4 regions of the Variovorax sp. ISS6 genome follow, and region 2 is predicted to be linked to each of the others. Evidence: predicted binding sites of a transcription regulator. Region 2 holds the regulator's gene; each other region holds the start of a gene.
What was found. Region 2 encodes sigma-54, which starts transcription at its own class of promoters, with help from an activator protein. Its sites were predicted from a motif close to TGGCANGNAANCTGCTTT; they were not measured.
Positions count from the first base shown of each region.

Region 1: the regulator sigma-54 is predicted to act here: its motif matches at 1,426-1,443, upstream of nirB (nitrite reductase large subunit NirB).
Region 3: the regulator sigma-54 is predicted to act here: its motif matches at 2,815-2,832, upstream of AC1HIL_RS03160 (pilin).
Region 4: the regulator sigma-54 is predicted to act here: its motif matches at 1,373-1,390, upstream of AC1HIL_RS36190 (BMP family protein).

Region 1 is NZ_JAWRZC010000001.1:120,094-125,322, forward strand. It holds gene AC1HIL_RS00570 (DsbA family protein) at 1-502, opposite strand, end outside; gene AC1HIL_RS00575 (DUF1289 domain-containing protein) at 499-762, opposite strand; gene AC1HIL_RS00580 (YbaK/EbsC family protein) at 759-1,259, opposite strand; gene nirB (nitrite reductase large subunit NirB) at 1,653-4,181, shown strand; gene nirD (nitrite reductase small subunit NirD) at 4,205-4,546, shown strand; gene AC1HIL_RS00595 (formate/nitrite transporter family protein) at 4,596-5,229, shown strand, end outside.
Region 2 is NZ_JAWRZC010000001.1:1,563,946-1,569,174, forward strand. It holds gene lptB (LPS export ABC transporter ATP-binding protein) at 1-514, shown strand, start outside; gene AC1HIL_RS07280 (RNA polymerase factor sigma-54) at 545-2,134, shown strand; gene AC1HIL_RS07285 (phospholipase D family protein) at 2,145-3,737, shown strand; gene AC1HIL_RS07290 (LysE family translocator) at 3,747-4,391, opposite strand; gene AC1HIL_RS07295 (YceI family protein) at 4,414-5,055, opposite strand; gene AC1HIL_RS07300 (YceI family protein) at 5,089-5,229, opposite strand, start outside.
Region 3 is NZ_JAWRZC010000001.1:690,570-695,798, forward strand. It holds gene AC1HIL_RS03150 (GtrA family protein) at 1-306, opposite strand, end outside; gene AC1HIL_RS03155 (hypothetical protein) at 296-2,101, opposite strand; gene AC1HIL_RS03160 (pilin) at 2,276-2,746, opposite strand; gene AC1HIL_RS03165 (3',5'-cyclic-nucleotide phosphodiesterase) at 2,968-3,771, opposite strand; gene AC1HIL_RS03170 (CHASE2 domain-containing protein) at 3,798-5,229, opposite strand, start outside.
Region 4 is NZ_JAWRZC010000002.1:983,462-988,690, reverse strand. It holds gene AC1HIL_RS36200 (amidase) at 1-474, opposite strand, end outside; gene AC1HIL_RS36195 (cysteine hydrolase family protein) at 474-1,271, opposite strand; gene AC1HIL_RS36190 (BMP family protein) at 1,449-2,432, shown strand; gene AC1HIL_RS36185 (ABC transporter ATP-binding protein) at 2,432-4,066, shown strand; gene AC1HIL_RS36180 (ABC transporter permease) at 4,063-5,145, shown strand; gene AC1HIL_RS36175 (ABC transporter permease) at 5,142-5,229, shown strand, end outside.

The DNA.
Region 1 (5,229 bases), 1.4 Mb from region 2:
AGGCGGGCGTGCCGAACACGCCGAGCGCGATCGCGTCCGCGGTGTTGCGCTGGAGCAGGGCCTTGCTCTCGTCGCTGCCGGCATCGCGACGCGGTTGCAGTTGCGCGGTGAGCGCGGCCAGCCGCGCGGGATCGGCCGCCTCGAGGCCGCCGCGCCAGACATGGCGGAACACGGTCTCGGCCACCAGCCGGCTCACGCGGCCGTCGTCGGAGGTGGAGAGCGCGAGCCGCAGGTGCGCGAGCGGGTTGTAGGGATGCGAGGCCGGCATCGCGATCTCGATGCCGTGCTGGTGGCCCAGCCACAGCACGTGGCGGTAGGTCCAGCCGCGCTTGGCGGGAATCTCGGCCGGCCCGAGCTGGCCGTGCGCCTTGAGCACCGCGCCCAGCAGCACCGGGCGGTAGTCCACGCTGCAGCTCAGGCCCTCGAGCGCCTGCGGCAGCTGCTCGAACGCGAGATAGGCATAGGGCGAGATGAAGTCCAGGTAGAAGTCGATGTGCTTCATGCGTCGATGTCTCCGATGGCCGGGGCGCGCCAGATGCCGGCCCGGGCCCGCCACTCTATCGCGCGCCAGACCTGCCGCCGCTCGTCGTCCTCCATGCGGCTCCAGCCCGCGATCTCGGGGATGGTGCGCAGGCAGCCCTCGCAGAAGCCGCTGAGCCGGTCCATGCGGCACACCGAGCTGCAGGGCGAGGGCACCGGCTCGGCCCGCTCGCGCAGGTCGGCGGCGCGGTCGGCCAGGGCCTGCGCTTCGGCGACGTTCACGCCGCGGCCACCACCACGTCGGCCACCGGTGCGCCCGTGAGCGTCTCGAGGTCGTGCGGGCGCAGCTGGAACACCGCGTGCGGATGGCCCGCGGCGGCCCAGATCTCCTCGAAGCGGAACAGCTCGCGGTCGATCAGTACCACCGGCTTGGTCACATGGCCCACGGGCGACACGCCGCCGATGGTGAAGCCGGTGCGCGCCTTCACGAAGTCGGCGTCGGCGCGGCCGGTCTTGCCGACGATCGCATCGACCTTCTTCTCGTCGACGCGCCGGTCGCCCGAGGTGATGACCAGCACCGCGACCTCGTCGCTCTTGCGCCGGAAGATGATGCTCTTGGCGATCTGGCCGACCGCGATGCCGAGCGCGTCGGCCGCCTGCTGCGCGGTGCGGCAGGCGTCGTCGAGCATGCGCGGCGCATGCGGATGGCCGGCGTCCTGGAGCACGCGCGCAACGCGCTGGACACCGTCGGGAAGGGAATGGAGTTCGGAGCCGCACATGGCTTGGGTCTTCGGAGGTTCGTGGGGGCGCGTGCCCCGCGTTGCAGGCTCCCGAGCATACGAAAAAGCCTGCGGCACCGCACCAATGCGGAGAACGCGGCACCGCCGCCGCGCCGATTCGGGTGCGATTCCGGTGCACGCGCGGGCCGCGGCCGGTCTTTTGGGGCGGCATGGATATTGCTGAACCTCGTCGCGGACCTCCCGGCCTGGGTGGGTCCGCAGTGCCTCCGCTAACGACGGCGGGGTTCGAACGACCCGATGGCGATGAGCCGCCGGATTCGTTTGTCCATCCGATTACTCGCATCCGTTCCGTCGCGGAGGCCTCCTGCCGCTGTCGTCCGACAGCCTTGGTGGCCCGCCCTCGAGGACCGGCTGCCCCCGCAGGACCTCAGCATGAAAATCGCAGTCATCGGCCACGGCATGGTCGGCCACAAGTTCCTCGAGCAGCTCCATGCGCTCGGCATTCCCGGCGCGGAAGTCACCGTCCTGTGCGAGGAGCCCCGGCCGGCCTACGACCGGGTGCACCTGTCCGAATTCTTCGCGGGCAAGACGGCCGAAGACCTCTCGCTGGTCGAGCCCGGCTTCTTCGAGCGCAGCGGCTTCACGCTGCGCCTCGCGGCGCGCGCGGTGGCGGTCGAGCGCCGCAACAACACCGTCACCACGGCCGACGGCGAAGTCGTGGCCTACGACAAGCTGGTGCTGGCCACCGGCTCCTTCCCCTTCGTGCCCGCGGTGCCGGGCCGCGACCGGCCCAACTGCTTCGTCTACCGCACCATCGAGGACCTCGAGGCGATGAAGGAATGCGGCGCGCGCTCGCGCAGCGGCGTGGTGGTGGGCGGCGGCCTGCTCGGCCTCGAATGCGCGAAGGCACTGCGCGACATGGGCCTCGAGACCCACGTGGTGGAGTTCGCGCCGCGGCTGATGGCGGTGCAGGTCGACGAAGGCGGCGGCCGCGCGCTGCGCGAGAGCATCGAGGCGCTGGGCCTGCACGTGCACACCGGCCGCAACACGGTGGAGATCGTCGACGGCGCCGCCGCGCGCCACCGCATGGTGTTCGCCGACGGCAGTTACCTCGAGACCGACATGATCGTGTTCTCGGCCGGCATCCGCCCGCGCGACGAGCTCGCGCGCCAGTGCCTGCTGGCCGTGGGTCCGCGCGGCGGCGTGGCGGTCGACGACCATTGCCGCACCAGCGACCGCAACGTCTACGCGATCGGCGAATGTGCCTCGTGGAACGAGCAGACCTTCGGCCTGGTCGCGCCCGGCTACGACATGGCGCGCGTGGCGGCGCGCCACATCGCGGGCGAGCACGAGGCCGCCTTCACCGGCGCCGACATGAGCACCAAGCTCAAGCTGATGGGCGTGGACGTGGCGAGCATCGGCGATGCGCACGGCAGGACGCCGAAGTCGCGCGCCTACCAGTTCATCGACGAGCGCAAGAAGGTCTACAAGAAGATCGTCGTCAGCGAGGACGGCAAGCTGCTGCTCGGCGCAGTGCTGGTGGGCGATGCCGCCGAATACGGCACCCTGCTGCAGATGGCGCTCAACGGCATCGCGCTGCCCGAGGATCCCGAATTCCTGATCCTGCCCTCGAGCGACGGCAAGGCCAAGCCGGGCCTGGGCGTCGAGGCCCTGCCCGACAGCGCCCAGATCTGCTCGTGCAACGACGTCAGCAAGGGCCGGATCTGCGAGGCCGTGGGCCAGGGCGCCTGCACCCCGGCCGCGATGAAGGCCTGCACCAAGGCCGGCGCCACCTGCGGCGGCTGCGTGCCGCTGGTCACGCAGGTCATGAAGATGGAGATGGCCAGGCGCGGCATGGCCGTCGACAACCACCTCTGCGAGCACTTCCCCTATTCGCGCCAGGAGCTCTACCACCTGATCCGCGTGGGCGAGATCCGCAGCTTCGCCGACCTGCTCGCGAAACACGGCAAGGGCCTGGGCTGCGATATCTGCAAGCCCGTGGCCGCGAGCATCTTCGCCTCGTGCTGGAACGAGTTCGTGCTCAAGAAGGACCTGGCCGCGCTGCAGGACAGCAACGACTACTTCCTCGGCAACATCCAGAAGGACGGCACCTATTCGGTGGTGCCGCGCATGCCGGGCGGCGAGGTCACGCCCGACGGGCTGATCGCGGTCGGCCAGGTGGCGAAGAAGTACGGCCTCTACACCAAGATCACCGGCGGCGCGCGCGTGGACATGTTCGGCGCGCGCGTCGAGCAGCTGCCCGCGATCTGGGAGGAACTGATCGCGGCCGGCTTCGAGTCGGGCCATGCCTACGGCAAGTCGCTGCGCACGGTGAAGAGCTGCGTCGGCTCGACCTGGTGCCGCTACGGCGTGGACGACAGCGTGGGCCTCGCGGTCGAGCTCGAGAACCGCTACAAGGGTCTGCGCGCGCCGCACAAGATCAAGTTCGGCGTCTCGGGCTGCACGCGCGAATGCGCCGAGGCGCAGGGCAAGGACGTGGGCGTGATCGCCACCGACAAGGGCTGGAACCTCTACGTCTGCGGCAACGGCGGCATGAAGCCGCGCCATGCCGAGCTGCTCGCGAGCGACCTGTCGAAGGCCGAGCTGATCCGCCTCATCGACCGCTTCCTGATGTTCTACGTGCGCACCGCCGACCGGCTGCAGCGCACCAGCACCTGGCGCGAGAGTCTCGAGGGCGGCCTCGACTACCTCAAGGGCGTGCTGCTGCAGGACACGCTGGGCCTCCACGCCGAGCTCGAGGCCCAGATGCAGGCCGTGGTCGACACCTACCAGTGCGAGTGGAAGACCGCCGTCAACGACCCGGCCACGCGCCAGCGCTTCCGCTCCTTCGTCAACAGCGACAAGCCCGACGAGCACATCGTGTTCGTGAGCGAGCGCGGCCAGAAGCGGCCGGCGCGCGCCGAGGAACGCAGCGAGGCGGCCGACGTCTCGATGGCCTGAAGCACAACGAAAGAGGAAGCCCCATGACCCAGCAAGACCTGCACTGGACCGCCGTGTGCGCGGCCACCGACATCCTGCCCGACACCGGCGTGTGCGCGCTGGTCGAGGGCGTGCACGTGGCGATCTTCCGCGTCGGCCGGGAGGCCACGCTCTACGCCATCGACAACGTCGACCCGAAGGCCGGCGCCAGCGTGCTCTCGCGCGGGCTGGTCGGCAGCCTCGGCGACCGCGTCGTGGTCGCCTCGCCGCTCTACAAGAACCACTTCGACCTGCGCAGCGGCGAATGCCTCGAGGCGCCCGAGCACTCGGTGCGCGCGCATGCGGTGCGCGAGCACGAGGGCCGCGTGCTGGTCGCGCTGGCCTGAGCCTCATCCCCCTTCTTCCCCGGCATTCCATTTCTTCCCAAGGATCCCCATGGCCTATCTAGCCCCCGCCGAGTTCGTCACCAAGATGGTCGATGCCGGCGAATCCAAGCTGCTCATGTCCACGCGCGACACGCTGATCCGTTCGTTCATGGCCGGCGCCATCCTCGCGCTGGCCGCGGCCTTCGCGGTCAGCATCACGGTCAACACCGGCAATGCGCTGGTCGGCGCGATGCTGTTCCCGGTCGGTTTCATCATGCTGTACCTGCTGGGCTTCGACCTGCTGACCGGCGTCTTCACGCTGGCGCCGCTCGCGGTGCTCGACAAGCGCCCCGGTGCCACCTGGGGCGGCGTGATGCGCAACTGGGGCCTGGTGTTCGTCGGCAACTTCGCGGGCGCGCTCACGGTCGCGGTGTTCATGGCGATCATCTTCACCTTCGGTTTCAGCGAGGCGCCCAACGCGATCGGCGAGCGGCTCGGCCACATCGGCGAGGGCCGCACGGTCGGCTACTCCGCGCACGGCGCGGCCGGCATGCTGACGCTGTTCATCCGCGGCGTGATGTGCAACTGGATGGTGTCGACCGGCGTGGTCGCGGCCATGATGTCGACCACCGTCTCGGGCAAGGCGATCGGCATGTGGATGCCGGTGATGATCTTCTTCTACATGGGCTTCGAGCATTCGATCG
Region 2 (5,229 bases):
GAGCTACCTGCCGCAGGAAGCCTCGATCTTCCGCAAGCTCACGGTCGAGGAGAACGTGCGCGCGGTGCTCGAGCTGCAGCGCGAGCCCGACGCCAACGGCCGGCCGCAGGCGCTGTCGAAGCAGCGCATGGAAGAGCGCCTGTCGGAACTGCTGGCCGACCTGCGCGTCGACCACCTGCGCGATTCGCCCGCGCTCGCGCTGTCGGGCGGCGAGCGCCGCCGCGTCGAGATCGCGCGCGCGCTGGCCACCCAGCCGCGCTTCATCCTGCTCGACGAGCCCTTCGCCGGCATCGACCCGATCGCGGTGATCGAGATCCAGCGCATCATCAGCTTCCTGAAGGAGCGCGGGATCGGCGTGCTCATCACCGACCACAACGTGCGCGAGACGCTGGGCATCTGCGATCACGCCTTCATCATCAGCGACGGCCATGTGCTGGCACAGGGCACGCCCTCGGAGATCGTCGACAACGCCGAAGTGCGCCGGGTCTACCTGGGCGAGCACTTCCGCATGTGATGACCCTCGCGCCAGCCATTTCCTGAGGGCATGAAACAAGGCTTGTCGCTGCGCGTTTCGCAGCATCTCGCGCTGACGCCTCAGCTGCAGCAGTCGATCCGGCTGCTGCAGCTCTCCACGCTCGAACTGAGCCAGGAGGTCGAGCAGATGCTCGACGAGAACCCCTTCCTCGAGCGCACCGCCGAGGAAGCCGCGCGCGAGGAATTCGGCCTCGACGCCGCCGACACGCCCGCGCCGCGCGAGGACACCGAGCGCGAGGCCGAGAGCGACTACGCGGGCGCCGCGCCCTCGACCTCGACCACGTCCACCGAGACCGCCTCGTCGTCCGAGGCCGAGCCGGCCCTCGACTCGCCCGAGCGCGAGCCCGACTGGGAAGGCGACGGCACCGTCGACATGGCGCCCGACGACAGCGAATGGGGCAGCGACGCGCCCGCGCGCAACAACAGCAGCACCGGCGACGACGAGCGCGCCGATGCCACCGAGCTCGCGCGCAGCCAGGAGTCGCTGCAGTCCTTCCTGCACCGCCAGGCGCTGAGCCTGCGGCTCAACGAGAACGACAGCGCCGCGCTGCGCTTTTTGATCGAGTCGCTCAACGACGACGGCTACCTCGAGGATTCGCTGCCGGCACTGGCCTCGGGCCTCGCGGGCGACGACAACGACCAGTTCGACGAGCTGGTGCACCACTTCCAGGTCGCGCTCGGCCTGCTGCAGAGCCTGGAGCCCGCGGGCGTGGGCGCGCGCGATCTCGGCGAATGCCTCGCGATCCAGCTGCGCGCGCTGGCCGACGAAGACGAGACAGAGGAAGAGGAACTGGTGCGCAAGACCGCGCTCGCCATCTGCAAGCAGCCGATGGAGCTGCTCGCGCGGCGCGACTTCAAGCGCCTGGCCACGCTCACGCGCACCAACGAGGAACTGGTGCGCTCGGCGCTGCAGGTCATCGCGCGCCTGGAGCCCAAGCCGGGCCGCCGCTTCGTCGACGTCGAGCGCAACATCGTCATTCCCGACGTGATCGTCACCAAGACCGGCCGCGGCACCAACGTGAAGTTCCGCGTCATGCTCAACCCCGAGGTGATGCCGCGGCTGCGCGTGCACGACATCTATGCCGGCGCGCTCAAGTCGCACAAGGGCGAGGGCAGCCAGGCGCTGTCGCAGCGGCTGCAGGAGGCGCGCTGGTTCATCAAGAACATCCAGCAGCGCTTCGACACCATCCTGCGCGTGAGCAACGCCATCGTCGAGCGGCAGAAGAGCTACTTCGTGCACGGCGAGCTCGCGATGCGCCCGCTGGTGCTGCGCGAGATCGCCGACGAGCTCGGGCTGCACGAATCCACCATCTCGCGCGTGACCACCGCCAAGTACATGGCCACGCCCTTCGGCACGGTCGAGCTCAAGTACTTCTTCGGCTCGGCGCTGGGCACCGAGACCGGCGGCAATGCCTCGAGCACCGCGGTGCGCGCGCTGATCAAGCAGTTCGTCGGTTCGGAGAGCGTGAAGAAGCCGCTGTCGGACAGCCAGATCTCCGAGATGCTCAAGGAGCAGGGCATCGAGTGCGCGCGCCGCACCGTCGCCAAGTACCGCGAGGCGCTGCGCATCGCGCCCGCCAACCTGCGCAAGGCCCTGTAGAAAGCCGCCGATGGCCCGACGCCTGCTGTCTGGGCTCTGGATGTCCGCCCTCGCGGCCACGCTGCTGGCCGCCGGCTGCGCCTCGCTGCCCGACGAGGCACCGCGCACTCCCACCAAGGCCATCGCCGTGTCGAAGGACACCGCGCTCGGCCGCATCGCGCTGGCCGCGCAGCCCGACCCCGACCTCAGCGGCTTTCGCCTCATGCCGGGCGGCGACTTCGCCTTCGACACCCGCATCCAGCTCGCGCGCCGGGCCCAGCGCACGCTCGACGTCCAGTACTACCAGATCGAGAACGACGAGACCGGCCGCTACCTGCTGCGCACGCTGCGCGATGCCGCGCAGCGCGGCGTGCGGGTGCGCGTGCTGATGGACGACCTCTACACCGCGGGCGAGGACGAGCTGCTGCGCGGCTTCGCGGCCACGCCCAACGTCGAGCTGCGCCTGTTCAACCCCTTTCCGGCCGGCCGCGGCAGCCTGCTCGCGCGCTTCACAGCCTCGCTGTTCGACTTCAGCCGCGTTAACCGGCGCATGCACAACAAGCTGTTCATCGCCGACGGCGCGATGGCGGTGGCGGGCGGGCGCAACATCGGCAACCAGTACTTCCGGCGCACCGCGGGCGAGAACTTCATCGACCTCGACACCTTCGTGACGGGCGCGCTGATCCCGCGCCTGGGCAGCCTGTTCGACCAGTACTGGAACAGCCCCTACGTGCGGCCGGTCGAGTCGGTGGTGGCGAGCGCGCTGCCTGCCGACGAACTGCGGCGCCGCTTCGAGGCCGCCACCGGCCCCGACACCACGCCGCCGCCGCCGAAGCCCGCGCCCAACGACCTGCTGGGCTACGGCCCGATCGCCGAGGACCTCGATGCCGGCCGGCTCGGCCTGATCTGGACCACGGCCGAGGCCTATGCCGATTCGCCCGACCGCGTGATCGGCAAGACCGCCTCGTACGGCGGCGTGCCGCTGCTCGACGTGGACAGCGTGCGCTACAACGTGGTCGAGCAGATGCGCCGCGCGCGCAGCGAGGTGACCATCGTCTCGCCCTATCTGATCCCGGGCGCCGCGGGGCTCGAGGTGATGAACGAGATCCGCCGGCGCCAGGTGAAGATCAGCGTAGTGACCAACTCGCTCGCCGCCACCGACGAGCCGCTGGTGCACACCGCCTACCGCCGCTACCGGCCCGAGATGCTGCGCCTGGGCGCCGAGCTCTACGAACTCAGCACCAACCGCACCCGCCGCAGCGTGCGGTTGGGCCTGTTCGGCACCTCGGTCGGACGGTTGCATGCCAAGTCGGCGGTGATCGACCGGCGCATCCTGTTCGTCGGCTCGATGAATTTCGACCCGCGCTCCGAGGTCCACAACACCGAGATCGGCCTGTTCATCCGCAGCCCCGAGATGGCGCAGCAGGCGCTGAAGCTGCTCGAGGTGCTCAAGCAGCAGGGCGCCTACAGGCTGCGCTTCGCCGAAGGCAGCGACTCGCGCCTGGAGTGGGTCAGCGAGGAGGCGGGCAAGACCACGGTGCTGAGCGAGGAGCCCGACTCGGGCTTCTGGGATCGCACCATGCTCGAACTGCTGGCGCCGCTGACGCCCGAGAGCCTGCTCTAGGAATCGGCCTCAGGTCCCGCGCACCGCCGACCACACCAGCCGCAGCCCCAGCAGTCCCATCACGCCGCCGGCCGCGCGGTCGATCCAGGTCTTGTAGCGCAGGTAGGCCGAGCGCGGCGCCGCCGACGACAGCGCGAGCGCGACGATGGCGTACCAGCCGGTCTCGATGCAGAAGATCACGGCCGGCACCGCGAGCGCCAGCACCAGCGGCACCTCGCGCGGCAGGAAGGCCGCGAAGATGCTCGCGTAGACCACGGCCGTCTTCGGGTTGCTGACCTGCGTGGCCAGCCCGAGCAGGAAGGTGCGCTTGCCGCGGCCGCCCGAAGCGGCGGGCGTGCCCGCCTCCGGCGCCATCGCGAGCGGCTGCCGCGCGCCGCGCCAGATGCGGATGCCCAGGTAGACCAGGTAGGCGCCGCCGAAGCCCTTGATCGCGAGGTAGAGCGCCGGCACCGCGAGGAACGCGGCCTGCAGCCCCGCGAGCGCCGCGATCGCGAACACCAGCCCGCCCGCGCCCATGCCGAGCGCGGCCGCGAGGCCGTCGGCGCGCGAGGCCACGGCCGTGCGCGCCACCATCACGAAGCTCGGGCCCGGGCTCATCGCGCCCACGGTCATGGCGCCGGCGATGCCGAGCAGGGAAAGGGTGGTGTCGATCATCGGAAGTGCTCTCTTTCGGAATTCATTGCTGCACGTTGACCGCCTCGACCTGCACCAGCAGCTTCACCTTGTTCTCGAAGCCGAAGTTCAGCCCCCAGGTGATGCCCCAGTCGCTGCGCTCGACGGTGGTCTCGAAGTCGCCGCCGCAGACCTGGCGGTTGATCAGCGGGCTCAGGTAGCAGTTGAAGCGCACGGCCTTGAGGGTGACGGGCTTCGTCTGCCCCATCAGCGTGAGCGTGCCGGGCACCTCGGCCACCTTGTCGCCGCTGAAGGCGATGCGCTCGGCGACGAAGCGGCCGGTGGGGAATTCGGCGACGTTGAAGAAGTCCTTGCTCTGCACGTGCCGGTTCAGCAGGTCGACGCCGGTGTTGATCGAGCTGATGTCCATGGTGATGTCGACCTTGCCGCTGGTGCCGGCGGCATCGATCTGCACCGAGCCGTCCTTGGTGCTGAAGCGGCCGCGGTTGGTGGTGGTGCCGTAGTGGCCCATCTCGTACATCACGAAGGTGTGGGTCGGGTCAACCACGTAGCTGGCGCCCTTGACCGGGCCGCCCGCGGGCTTGGCCGCGACGGGCGGGGCGGTGTATTCCTGCGCGGCGGCAAGGCCGGACGCGGCGAGCGCTAGGCCCAGCAGGGCGGAGGGAAGCAGTGTCTTGTTCTTCATGGCGAATGCTGCATGCGGGAGAAATGTGAAGGGTCAGGGCGCGCCGAGGCCGTCGACGACCAGCTTGAAGCGCACCTGCACCTCGTTGGCGATCACCGAGGTGTCGGTCCATTCGCCGTCGCCGACCTTGTAGTCGATGCGCTGCAGCACGAAGCTGCCGCTGGCCACCGACTG
Region 3 (5,229 bases), 870 kb from region 2:
GAGAAGGCCGGCGACTCCCAGCATGGCAAACGTGAAGAACTCGACGACGGGCTGCGCAACGCGCCGGTTCATAAACACGAACTTCACGGAACACAAATAAACCACGGCGAGACCAGCCATGAACGCAGCAACCGACGAATGGACGACTGGCAACCCACATCCAGAAACCAGAATCAGAAGCATGACCCCATCAACCATGAGCCCTGCGAGCGACACGGCGAAGTAGCCGGCAAATTCCCTAGCGATGGACAGCGCCGAAAGCCTCGGCGCGGCGGATGAAATACCGTAAGAGGAATCAGCGTGCATTTACTGCCTTAGGGTTAGTGGTCTTCTTGGTGAGTTCGGCACAGCCGTAAAGGTAGTACGTCTTCAGGTTGCCCTCGTTGCCGTTTCCGATTTCGCTCCTGGGCGTCCAGGACGCGAGTACCCAGCCCTCCAACTTGGTGGGCATGACGATGTATCCGAGCTGGGGATCTGCTTCGCAGGTCAGTTCGAGACCTGACACGTCAGGCTCGCATGAGTCCTTGTCGTCCCGCAGTGCATTCAGAAGGCCGCAGATCTCCCGCTGCACATCGAAGGCCGAGGTGACGTCACGACGGCGATCCAGTTCAATTGCCGTGCCACGATTGAATACCAAGCCCGCAGCCTGCACGCCACTCGCATAGCTGCGGCGGTGCATTAGCAGCCACGGCGCGAGAGCATCACCCTGCCAATACACCTCGGCTTCAGGCGGCACCACATCAGCGAAAACATGTGGCCCCCGGACTGGGGTGCTTTCAACGACCTTGGTGATCTCTGGGCGACGATCCCAACGTACGGCGGTGGTCACGGTGAGGCCAATCAATATCACGCAGATAGCGATCTGCGAACGCCGGAAGCACCAGATCAGCCCGATGGCGATCAATCCCAAGAGCAAAGGACCAACCGGAGCCTGCTGCATAAATGCGCTGGCCTTGCTGCCAAAGCTCATCGATTGCGCTCCGCTCAGGTACTCGCCCATGCGAATCGAAACAGTGACCTTTTTCCACCAGTTGTACCCAACTGCCGCAACCAAGCAGGTCACGGAAAAATATAGAGTGAATCGAGACAGCTGCCAATTGCGAGGAGCCCCGACATAGAGTAGCAACAGGCCCATCAGCATGGCCAAGCTTCCCGTCGCAATGTCTTGAAACAACACGGCGTAAATCAACAATGCGACCGCCAATTGTTCGGCTCGAGAGCCATGCCAGCCACGCAGCAATTCTGGCGCCAGGAATACCAGCGCAACGAGATGCACGAGCCACTGCACGCGCCATAGTTGCAGGGAGGTCACGAGTACATTGGACAGAAGATCGCCGCCGAACAAGGCCAACGCTAAACAAAGGACTGCCATCACTGCGAGGGCTCTTAGCATTGACGCAAGGTGACTGTCGCTCTGGCGAAGTGCGAGAGTCCAAAGCAACGCAAGGTCGGCGAGCAAGGCTAGCCAACTGGCAAATGGCCATCCCGTCATGAAAACGAAGTTGTGCTTGTCAACGAGCTGTCGCCACTCAGCGTCGTAAAAGAGAAATGCGCGATCAAGCGGTGCTGCACCAAAATAGCCCGCTGCCATCAGCGGGACACCGAGTGCGAGTAGCCATAGCCAAGCACGATGCTGCCGCACGGCCAGTGCCCAGCACAGCAACAGGCCCGGGAGCGCCATTAAGGGATGCAGCAATGCCGCAACCATGCAGAACGCCGCAGCCGCAATCAATTGACCGCGGGCCATGAACGCGACCCCGAACACAACGAGAACTTCTGAATAGGTGCGGGCCGTCAGGAAAGGCTCTGCAAAATGAAAGATGGACGAGCTGCCGTAGGTGCCAGCAGTAATCGCCAAGATGCAGCAAGCCAGCGCTCTAGCGCCTTCTGGAAGAACGCGCCAAACCAGAAAGCCGATCGAAACAATGAAGAGAAGCTGCCCGGCAAGTACCCCAATCAAAGAAGACCAAGCAACTCCCATGACTTCGACTGCATGTGCGTACACCCTCCCGAAAACGCTGAAGGAGTCTTGCGAGCCAAACTTGAAGAATAAGTCCCCGTTGAAGATGGCGGGATCGATGTGCTTCAGGGCCTGGGCCACGTAAAGCATCCCGTCATGGCGGATTCCGTTGTATGGGTGGACCCATGCGAAAAGCAAAGCCGCAACTGCGGCGAATGCCCATTGGAACCTTCTCCCTGCGTGCATGCCCCACCCAGCTACGTCAAAGTACAAAAAAGGCCCGCAAGCGGGCCTGCATTGATTGCACCCTGCCAATTAAGTAGCGTTACGGCATTCGCTAGGCACGTACTTGAACTTCTCTGACGTCGTGCTGCACTTCCACTTGATTTGGCCCGACGGGGTACCGCCTGCGGCAAGTGGAGCATCGCTGCTGCCAGAGGTGGGGGTCAGCGTCAGATCCACGCTACCTGCTGCTGCAGTCGTCTTCACCAGGATGACACCCGTATCCTTGTCAATCGACATCGACGTCACGTTCTTCGTCGAGTTGACCGAGGTGGAGTCGAAGCCCAGCGTGAGATCCGAAGCCGCATTAGCAGCGTTCTCGCCAACCAGCGTCTTGGCGGCCGATGCGAGCACCATGGCTTCCGACACGCGCGCACGCACGGTGTAGTCCTGATAAGCCGGCAGCGCCACGGCCGCAAGAATGCCAATGATCGCCACAACGATCATCAATTCAATAAGGGTGAAACCCTTCTGCACATTGCGTGCGATGGAACGACGGTTCATTTCACTAACTCCAGGTTGGTTGGGTTGGTTGTCACTCCCGGGAGTCCTCCCCCCGGAGCGGAGAACCTTCCGCAGCATCCGTGCCACCCGGTTTCCCGCCCCGTCAGCGACCTAACGCGTCACCCCGGACCACATTGGTGTTACTGCACGTGACAGAAGATGTATCAAGATGCGACACATGGTGACAATTTTGTCATGCCATCCCCGTCGCGCGACCCGGCTCAGAAAGTCAGGATCCCATCCGCCTTCAGCCAGCGGATGTCCCGCTGCGCCAATCCCCGCACCTTCCGCCCCGCCAAGGTTTCGATCTGGCTCATGATCTCCTCGGTCTCGGCCGGCTTGGTGTGCGTGATGTAGATCGGATAGTCCTTGCCCGGATCGATGTGGGCCAGTTCGTCGGCCAGCATGGTCGGCGACAGATGCAGGCTTCGCTCCGCCAGCGCCTGCTCCCGGTTGCTGAAGGCCGTCTCGATCACCAGCATCGCAACCTCCAGCGCGTTGACCCGGTCCCAGAACGGCGCGTTGCGCTCGGTATCGCCGCTGAAGACCCAATGCGCTCCCCCGTCGGCGCGGCTCACGGCGAAGCCGCAGGCGGGCACGGTGTGCACGGCCGGCAGCACCTCGATGCGCTTGGGCGTGGCGCTGCCGAGCAGCAGCGTCTGGCCGACGGCGATGTCGTGGAAGGTGACGAAGGGGGTCTCGGGACTCGGGATGCTCTCGAAGTCGGGCCAGATGATGTTGTTGAAGACGTGGGCACGCAGCGCCTCGATGGTGGCGCGCAGCGCATGCACGCGCAGCGGCCGGGTGCGGCGGCCGCCGACGGCGTCGAGCATCAGGGGCAGGGCGGCGATGTGATCGAGGTGGCAGTGCGTGAGCACCATGTCGTCGACGCCGGCCATTTCGTCGAGGGTGAGGTCGCCGACGCCGGTGCCGGCATCGACGAGCAGGTCGGTGTCGACCAGGAAGGAGGTGGTGCGGCAGTCTTTGGCGATGGCGCCCGAGCAACCCAGCACACGAACCTGCATTGTGAGAGACCCCTTGTCTGTGTCTGTCATTTGGTTTCGAACCGGGTTGCACCGTCCCACGACGGGTCGTGCGGGCGCAAGGCCATCGAGGCTAATCTCTGCGCGTAGAGCTGGTAAAGGACTTTTTTGGCATCGGCCACGAGGAGGGGGTCCAGCAAGTTTCGGCCCAAGGCCCAGTCCTGGCGCCGGTAGGCGGCCAGTACCTCGGCCCAGCGCTCGAGCCGGTGCGCCTCGCGCACGGCGATGACGGCCGCCTCGTCCCAGGCGACGGCCAGCGGCGTGAACACGGCGACGGCCTGGGCCCGGCCCTTGACGAAGACGCTGTCGAGCTCCTGCCAGACATAGGCCGGCGCGAGCTCCCGCGTGGCACCGCTGGCGACGATCTCGACGCCGTAGTGGCCGCTGAGCCCCTCGAGGCGCGAGGCCAGATTGACCGCGTCGCCGACCACGGTGTAGCTGCGCCGCGCGGCCGAACCCATGTCGCCCACGCTCATGACGCCGCTGTTGATGCCGATGCCGATGCTGATCTCGGGCCGGCCGGTGGCGCGGTGGATGCGGTTGATGTCGTGCACCGCCTCGGCCATGTCGAGCGCGGCATTCACGGCGAGGCTGGCGTGCTCAGGCGTCTCGAGCGGCGCGCCCCAGAAGGCCATGACGCAATCGCCCATGTACTTGTCGACGGTGCCGCGGTGGGCGGTGATGACGTCGGTGAGGCGGCTGAACACGGTGTTGAGGAAGGCCTGCAGTTCGGCCGGCGACATCTGCTCCGAGAAGCGCGTGAAGTCGCGCATGTCGCAGAACATGACGGTCATGGTCTTGCTCTCGGCACGCATGCTGTAGCGGCCCGGGCGCTCCAGCATCTCGTCGACGAGCTGCGGCGGCACATAGGTGCCGAAGAGCTGCACCAGGCCGCGGCGCGCGCGCGATTCGACCAGGTAGCCCCAGCTCATGTTGAGCAGGAAGGCGAGCGCAACCATCGCGAGCGCCGAGGCCAGCGGCAGCACCAGGCCATGCGCGACGTAGAGCCAGGTGTTGAGTCCGACCAGCGCCGCGGCCACGGCGAGCATGAAGGCCACGGCGCGCAGCGCGGGCAGCAGCGACAGGCCGATGGCCAGCACGACGCCGGCGACGAACACGCTCAGCACCTCGTAGCCGGGCGCGTAGTCGGGCACGGCGAGCAGGCGGTCGTCGAGCAGCGCCGAGACGATGTTGGCATGCACCTCGACGCCGGCGAAGGACGGGGCCGCGGGCGTGGCGCGCAGGTCCTGCAGGCCGGGCGCGGTGGCGCCGACGAGCACGATCTTGTCCTTGAGCTCCTCGGGCGCGAGCCGGCCCTCGAGCACGTCGGCGGCCGCCACGTAGCGGAACGACCCGCCGCGGCTGCCGCCCGGGCCGCGGAACGGCACCTGCACGCTGGCGTTGCGGTCGACCGGCACGCGCAGCTCGCCGATGCGCAGC
Region 4 (5,229 bases), on a different contig from region 2:
CGGGATCCGCCCGTGCGTGGGCCGCATCGCGGCGACCCCGCAGAACGCCGCCGGTACGCGCACCGAGCCGCCCGTGTCGGTGCCCAGCGCCAGGTCGACCTCCGCCCATGCGACCGCGGCGGCGCTGCCGCTGGACGACCCACCGGGCAGCCGATCGGGGTCGCGCGGATGGCGCGGCGCGCCGTAGTGGGCGTTCTCGCCCTCCAGGCTGAAGGCGAGTTCGTCGCTGATCGTCTTGCCGACGACCCGCGCGCCTGCGCCACGCAGCGCGGCCACGCAGGGCGCGTCGTGCACGGCCGGCGCGTGGCTGGTGGCCCAGTCCGGGTTACCGCCGCCGGTGACGGCGCCTGCGATATCGATGAGGTCCTTCACGCCCAGGCGCACCCCATTCAGCGCGCCAACACCGGTGGCGGGCCGCTCGCAGCGGGGGCCGGGCATCCAGCCGCCCGAGCCGTGCGCTGTCTCCGTGTGCATCAGGCGGGCAGCGCCGCGAGCACGGCGGCCGAGTCGGTCACGAAGCCGAAGCACTTCTTGACGTTCCAGATCGTCGCCTCGGTGCAGAAGTCCGGCGAGCTCGTGGCGCAGCAGTCGCTCAGCATCACGCAGCCGTAGCCCAGGAAGTTGGCGTCGGTGAGCGTGTGCAGCACGCACTGGTCGGTGTTGCAGCCCGCGAAGAGGATGCTGCGTACCCCGAGGTTGCGCAGGATGCTGTCCAGCGGCGTGTCCCAGAAGCCGCTGATGCGGTGCTTGTCGACCAGAAAGTCGCCCTCGTGCGGTGCGAGCTCGTCCACGATGGCCGCGGCCCACGAGTCCTTCTGCAGCACGTGGCCCTTGCCGCCGGGCAGCGGGTCGCCCAGGCCGACGCCCGTGCCGCTGTTCTTGTACAGGTGGATCTGGTTGGGCGGCATGTTGGCCAGGTCCGGGCGGTTGCCCCAGTTGACCCAGACGACCGGCACGCCGGCGCGGCGCAGCCCGGGCAGCAGCTTCTGCAACGGGGCGATCGGCGTGCGGTCCGCCGCATAGTTGCCGCCGATTAGGTCGACCCATCCGCCCTCGGTGCAGAAGTCGTTCTGCAGGTCGATGATGACGATGGCCGTGCGGCGCAGGTCGAGCACCACGTTCTGCGGCTGCGCCTGCACCCGGGCGCGCAGCGGCGCGGGCGGCTCCACGGACATATCGACCTCGCGCTCGCTGGCGACCCAGTAGTACTGCTGGCCCAGGCCCAGGGCGCCGTCGGGCCGGGCATCGGGGAGATAGGGGTGGCGTTTCATCAAAGGCTCCGGTGGTGTGCGGGCGAAGGGCGCATCGCCGCAGGCTGGTGCATTCGTTGCGGTCGCCGCACCGATATGCGGCAAAAAGTCGGCGAATTCACTGGCACTGTTATTGCGATGCGTTGTCGGTAAGTAATTGATTAGTTACTTAACCCTCCAACTAGCGAAAGGCATGCCATGCAGATTCCGTCTCCCTCCCGCCGCGCCGCCGTCCTCGCAGGCGTCAGCGCCTTCACCGCCCTCGTGCTGAGCCTGCCGGCCTCGGCCGCCGATCCGATCGCGGTCGGCATCCTCATTCCCGGGTCCAAGTCGGACAAGGGATGGATGGAGTCCGGCTACGACGGGCTCGTGGCCGCACAGAAGGAGTACGGCGCCAGGATCAAGGTGCAGATGATCGAGAACATCAATTACGCCGACATGGAACAGGCGCTGACCAACCTGGCCAGCAAGAACGCGCTCGTGATCGGCGTCGGCGGCCAGACCCAGGCCGCCGTGCTCAAGGTGGCCAAGCGCTTCCCCAAGACGCACTTCTCGATCGTCGGCGGCAACAAGGCCGAGGAGACGGCCAACGTGGCCGGCTACGACGTGAAGCAGGCCGAGATCGCCTTCGTCGCGGGCGCCGCCGCCGCGATGCTCTCGAAGAACGGGGCCGTGAGCTACGTGGGCGGCATGGAGATCCCTTCCATCGTCAACGCCGGCAAGGAGTTCGGCAACGGCGCCAGGTACATCAAGCCCGGCATCAAGTACTTCGAGAACTACACCGGCGACTTCGACAACGTGGCCAAGGCCAAGGAAGCCACGCTGGCGGCCATCGCGCAGGGCGCCGACGTGCACTATCACATCCTGAACCTCGGCCTGCGCGGCATGGAGCAGGCGGCCAAGGAGAAGGGCACGAAGATCATCGGCAGCTACACCAACCGCTGCGGCACCGATCCGCTCTATCCCGCCTACAGCATCACCGGCGTCGGCTATCAGGTGCAGTACGCCATCAAGGAGGCCGTCGGCGGTACCTGGAAGGCCGGCTACAAGCCCTTCGGACTGGCCATGGGGCCGAACGCATCGGACATGGTCATCTGCGGGGCGACCGACGAACAGAAGGCCAAGCTCGAGCAGATCAAGAAGGACATCCTGTCCGGCAAGATCAAGGTGCTGGAGGGCTGATGCGCGAGCGCCACGCCATCGGCCTCGGTGACGGCATCAGCGACGGCGGCCCGGGGTCCGCCGCAACGCCGGCCGCCGCGCCGCTGCTGAAGCTGGAGGGGCTGTCCAAGCGCTTCGGCGCGCTGCAGGCGCTGCAGGACGTCGCGCTGACGTTCCATCCCGGCGAGGTCCACTGCCTGCTGGGCGAGAACGGCGCCGGCAAGTCCACGCTGTGCAATCTCGTCTTCGGCGTGCACGCCGCGGACGCGGGCGAGATGACGCTGGCCGGCGGAGCGTTTCGCCCGCGCTCGCCGGCGGATGCCCTTTCTCACGGCATCGCGATGGTCCACCAGCACTTCAGCCTCGTGCCCGACATGACGGTGCTCGACAACCTGCTGCTCGGCCAGGTGCGCGGCGTGCTCGACCGCAAGGCCGGCGCGGCGCGTATCGCCGCGATGCGGGAGCGCTACGGGCTCGCGCTCGATCCGCATGCGAAGGTGCAGGACCTGTCGGTGGGCGAGCGCCAGCGCGTGGAAATCGTGAAGTGCCTGGTGCGCGAGCCGCGCCTGCTGGTGCTCGACGAACCCACCGCCGTGTTGCTGCCGCAGGAGATCGAGGCATTGCTCTCTGTGTGCACGCGCGTGGCGCAGCAGGGCTGCGGCGTGGTGCTGGTCACCCACAAGCTGGCCGAGATCCAGCGCGTGGCGCGGCGTGCGACCGTGCTGCGCGGCGGCCGCGTGGTGGCGCATTCGGACGCGCCCGCACAGGACATCGACGCGCTGGTGCGCGCGATGATCCAGCGCGACCTGCAGGCGCCTGCCGCAGCGCCGGTACGGGCGTCTCGTGCGTCCCGGCCGGCACCGGGCAGCCCGACGCGCGAGGCAGCGCTGCTGGCCGACGGCCTCACCGTGCGCGACATCGATGGCGTGGTGCGCCTGGACAACTTCACCCTGGTGGTGGAGCCGGGCGAGATAGTGGCCATCGCCGGCGTCGAGGGCAATGGCCAGGGCGAGCTGGGCGCGGTGCTTTCGGGAATGCTGCGTCCCACCGAGGGGCGCTATTTCGTCTGCGGCGAGGACATGACGCGCGCCACGCCGCGCCAGCTCAGCGCCGCGGGCTGCGGCGTGGTGCCCGAAGACCGGCATGCGCTGGCCTGCGTGACAGGCATGACCGTCGCAGAGAACATCATGCTCGACCGCCTGGACCGGTTCCGGCGCTTCGGCCTCCTCGACCGTGCGGCCATGCGCCGCTCGGCGCTCGACCTCATGCAGCGCTACGACGTGCGCGCCGCCAGCCCCGACGTGCCGTTCGGAGGCCTTTCGGGCGGCAACCAGCAGAAGGCGGTGCTCGCGCGCGAGCTCACGCTCGAGGGCCTGCGCTTCCTGCTGGCGGCGCAGCCCACGCGCGGCCTGGATGTCGGCGCGGTCGAGGCCGTCTACGGCCACATCCGGGCCACCGCGGACCGCGGGGTCGGCGTGCTGCTCATCTCGTCGGAGCTCGACGAACTGCTGAGCGTCGCCGACCGCGTGCTGGTGCTCTACCGGGGCCGGGTGATGGGCACATGCCCCACGGCGGGCGCGGACCGCGCGCGCATCGGTGCCTGGATGGCCGGGCACCGTGACAAGGAAGATGTTGCAGAGGAGGTCGCCCCATGAGCGGTCCTGCACTTTCCTGGTCACGGCTCAGGCCGACCCCTGCGCTGCAGGTCTCGGCAGCCGCCGTGCTGCTGGCCTTTGGCGTCGGTGCCTTGCTGATCGCCGCGCTCGGCGTGCCCGTAGGCGATGCGGTCGCCGCGTTCGCGGACGGCGCCTGGGGCTCGTCCTATGCGCTGGCTGCCTCGATCAACCGTGCGCTGGTGCTCATGCTGGTCGGCCTGGGTTTCATCCTGGCCGAGCGCGCGAACCTCACGAACGTGGGCGGAGAAGGGCAGATTGCCGTTGGCGGCATCACGGCCACGGCGCTCGCGCTGTGGCCACCAGTGGCGCAGCTGCCGTGGGGGCTGGCCTTCATCGTTCCGATGCTCGGCGCCTGCGCGGCGGGCGCGTTCTGGGGCGGCATCGCCGGCGTCCTGCGCGTCAAGATGGGCACCAACGAGGTCATCGCGACCTTGCTGCTTTCCTTCATCGCCATCTGGATGGTGTACGGCAGCGTGCAGTCCGAGCACCTGCTGCGTCGGCCGATGACGAGCAGCGCGACGCTGCCCGAGTCGCTGGAGATTCCGGTGGCGACTCAGCTGCCGCTACTCACCGGCGATGCGGGTACGCCGCTGCACGTCGGCCTGCTGATCGGGGTCGTGCTGGCGGTGGCGGTGGCGCTGCTGCTCAACCGCACGGTGACGGGACTGCAGCTGCGCGCGACCGGCCTGAACCCGCGCGCGGCTCGCCGCGCCGGCATACCCATCGGCCGCCTCGCCATCGGCGCGCTCTGCGCAGCCGGCGCCTTCGGCGGACTTGCCGGCGCCTTCATGCTGCAGGGCGAGCAGTACACGCTCAAGGCCGGTTTCTCGTCGGGCTACGGCTTCGACGGCCTGGTGGTGGGCCTGCTCGCACGCGGCAGCGCGACCGGCGTGGTTGCGGGCTCGCTGCTCTTCGGCTTCCTGCGTTCGGGCGGGATCAACATGGAAATGGTGGCGCAAGTGCCCACCGCCCTGGTCGTGGTGATCCAGGGTCTCATCATCGTGACGCTCGCCGGGGCAGCCATCGGCATCCAGCGCATGGAGGCGCGACGCAAATGATCGATCCCGAACTGGCCGCCGTCTTCGTCGGCTCGAGCATCCGGCTCGCCGCACCGTTGCTGCTCGCCGCCACCGGCGAGCTCG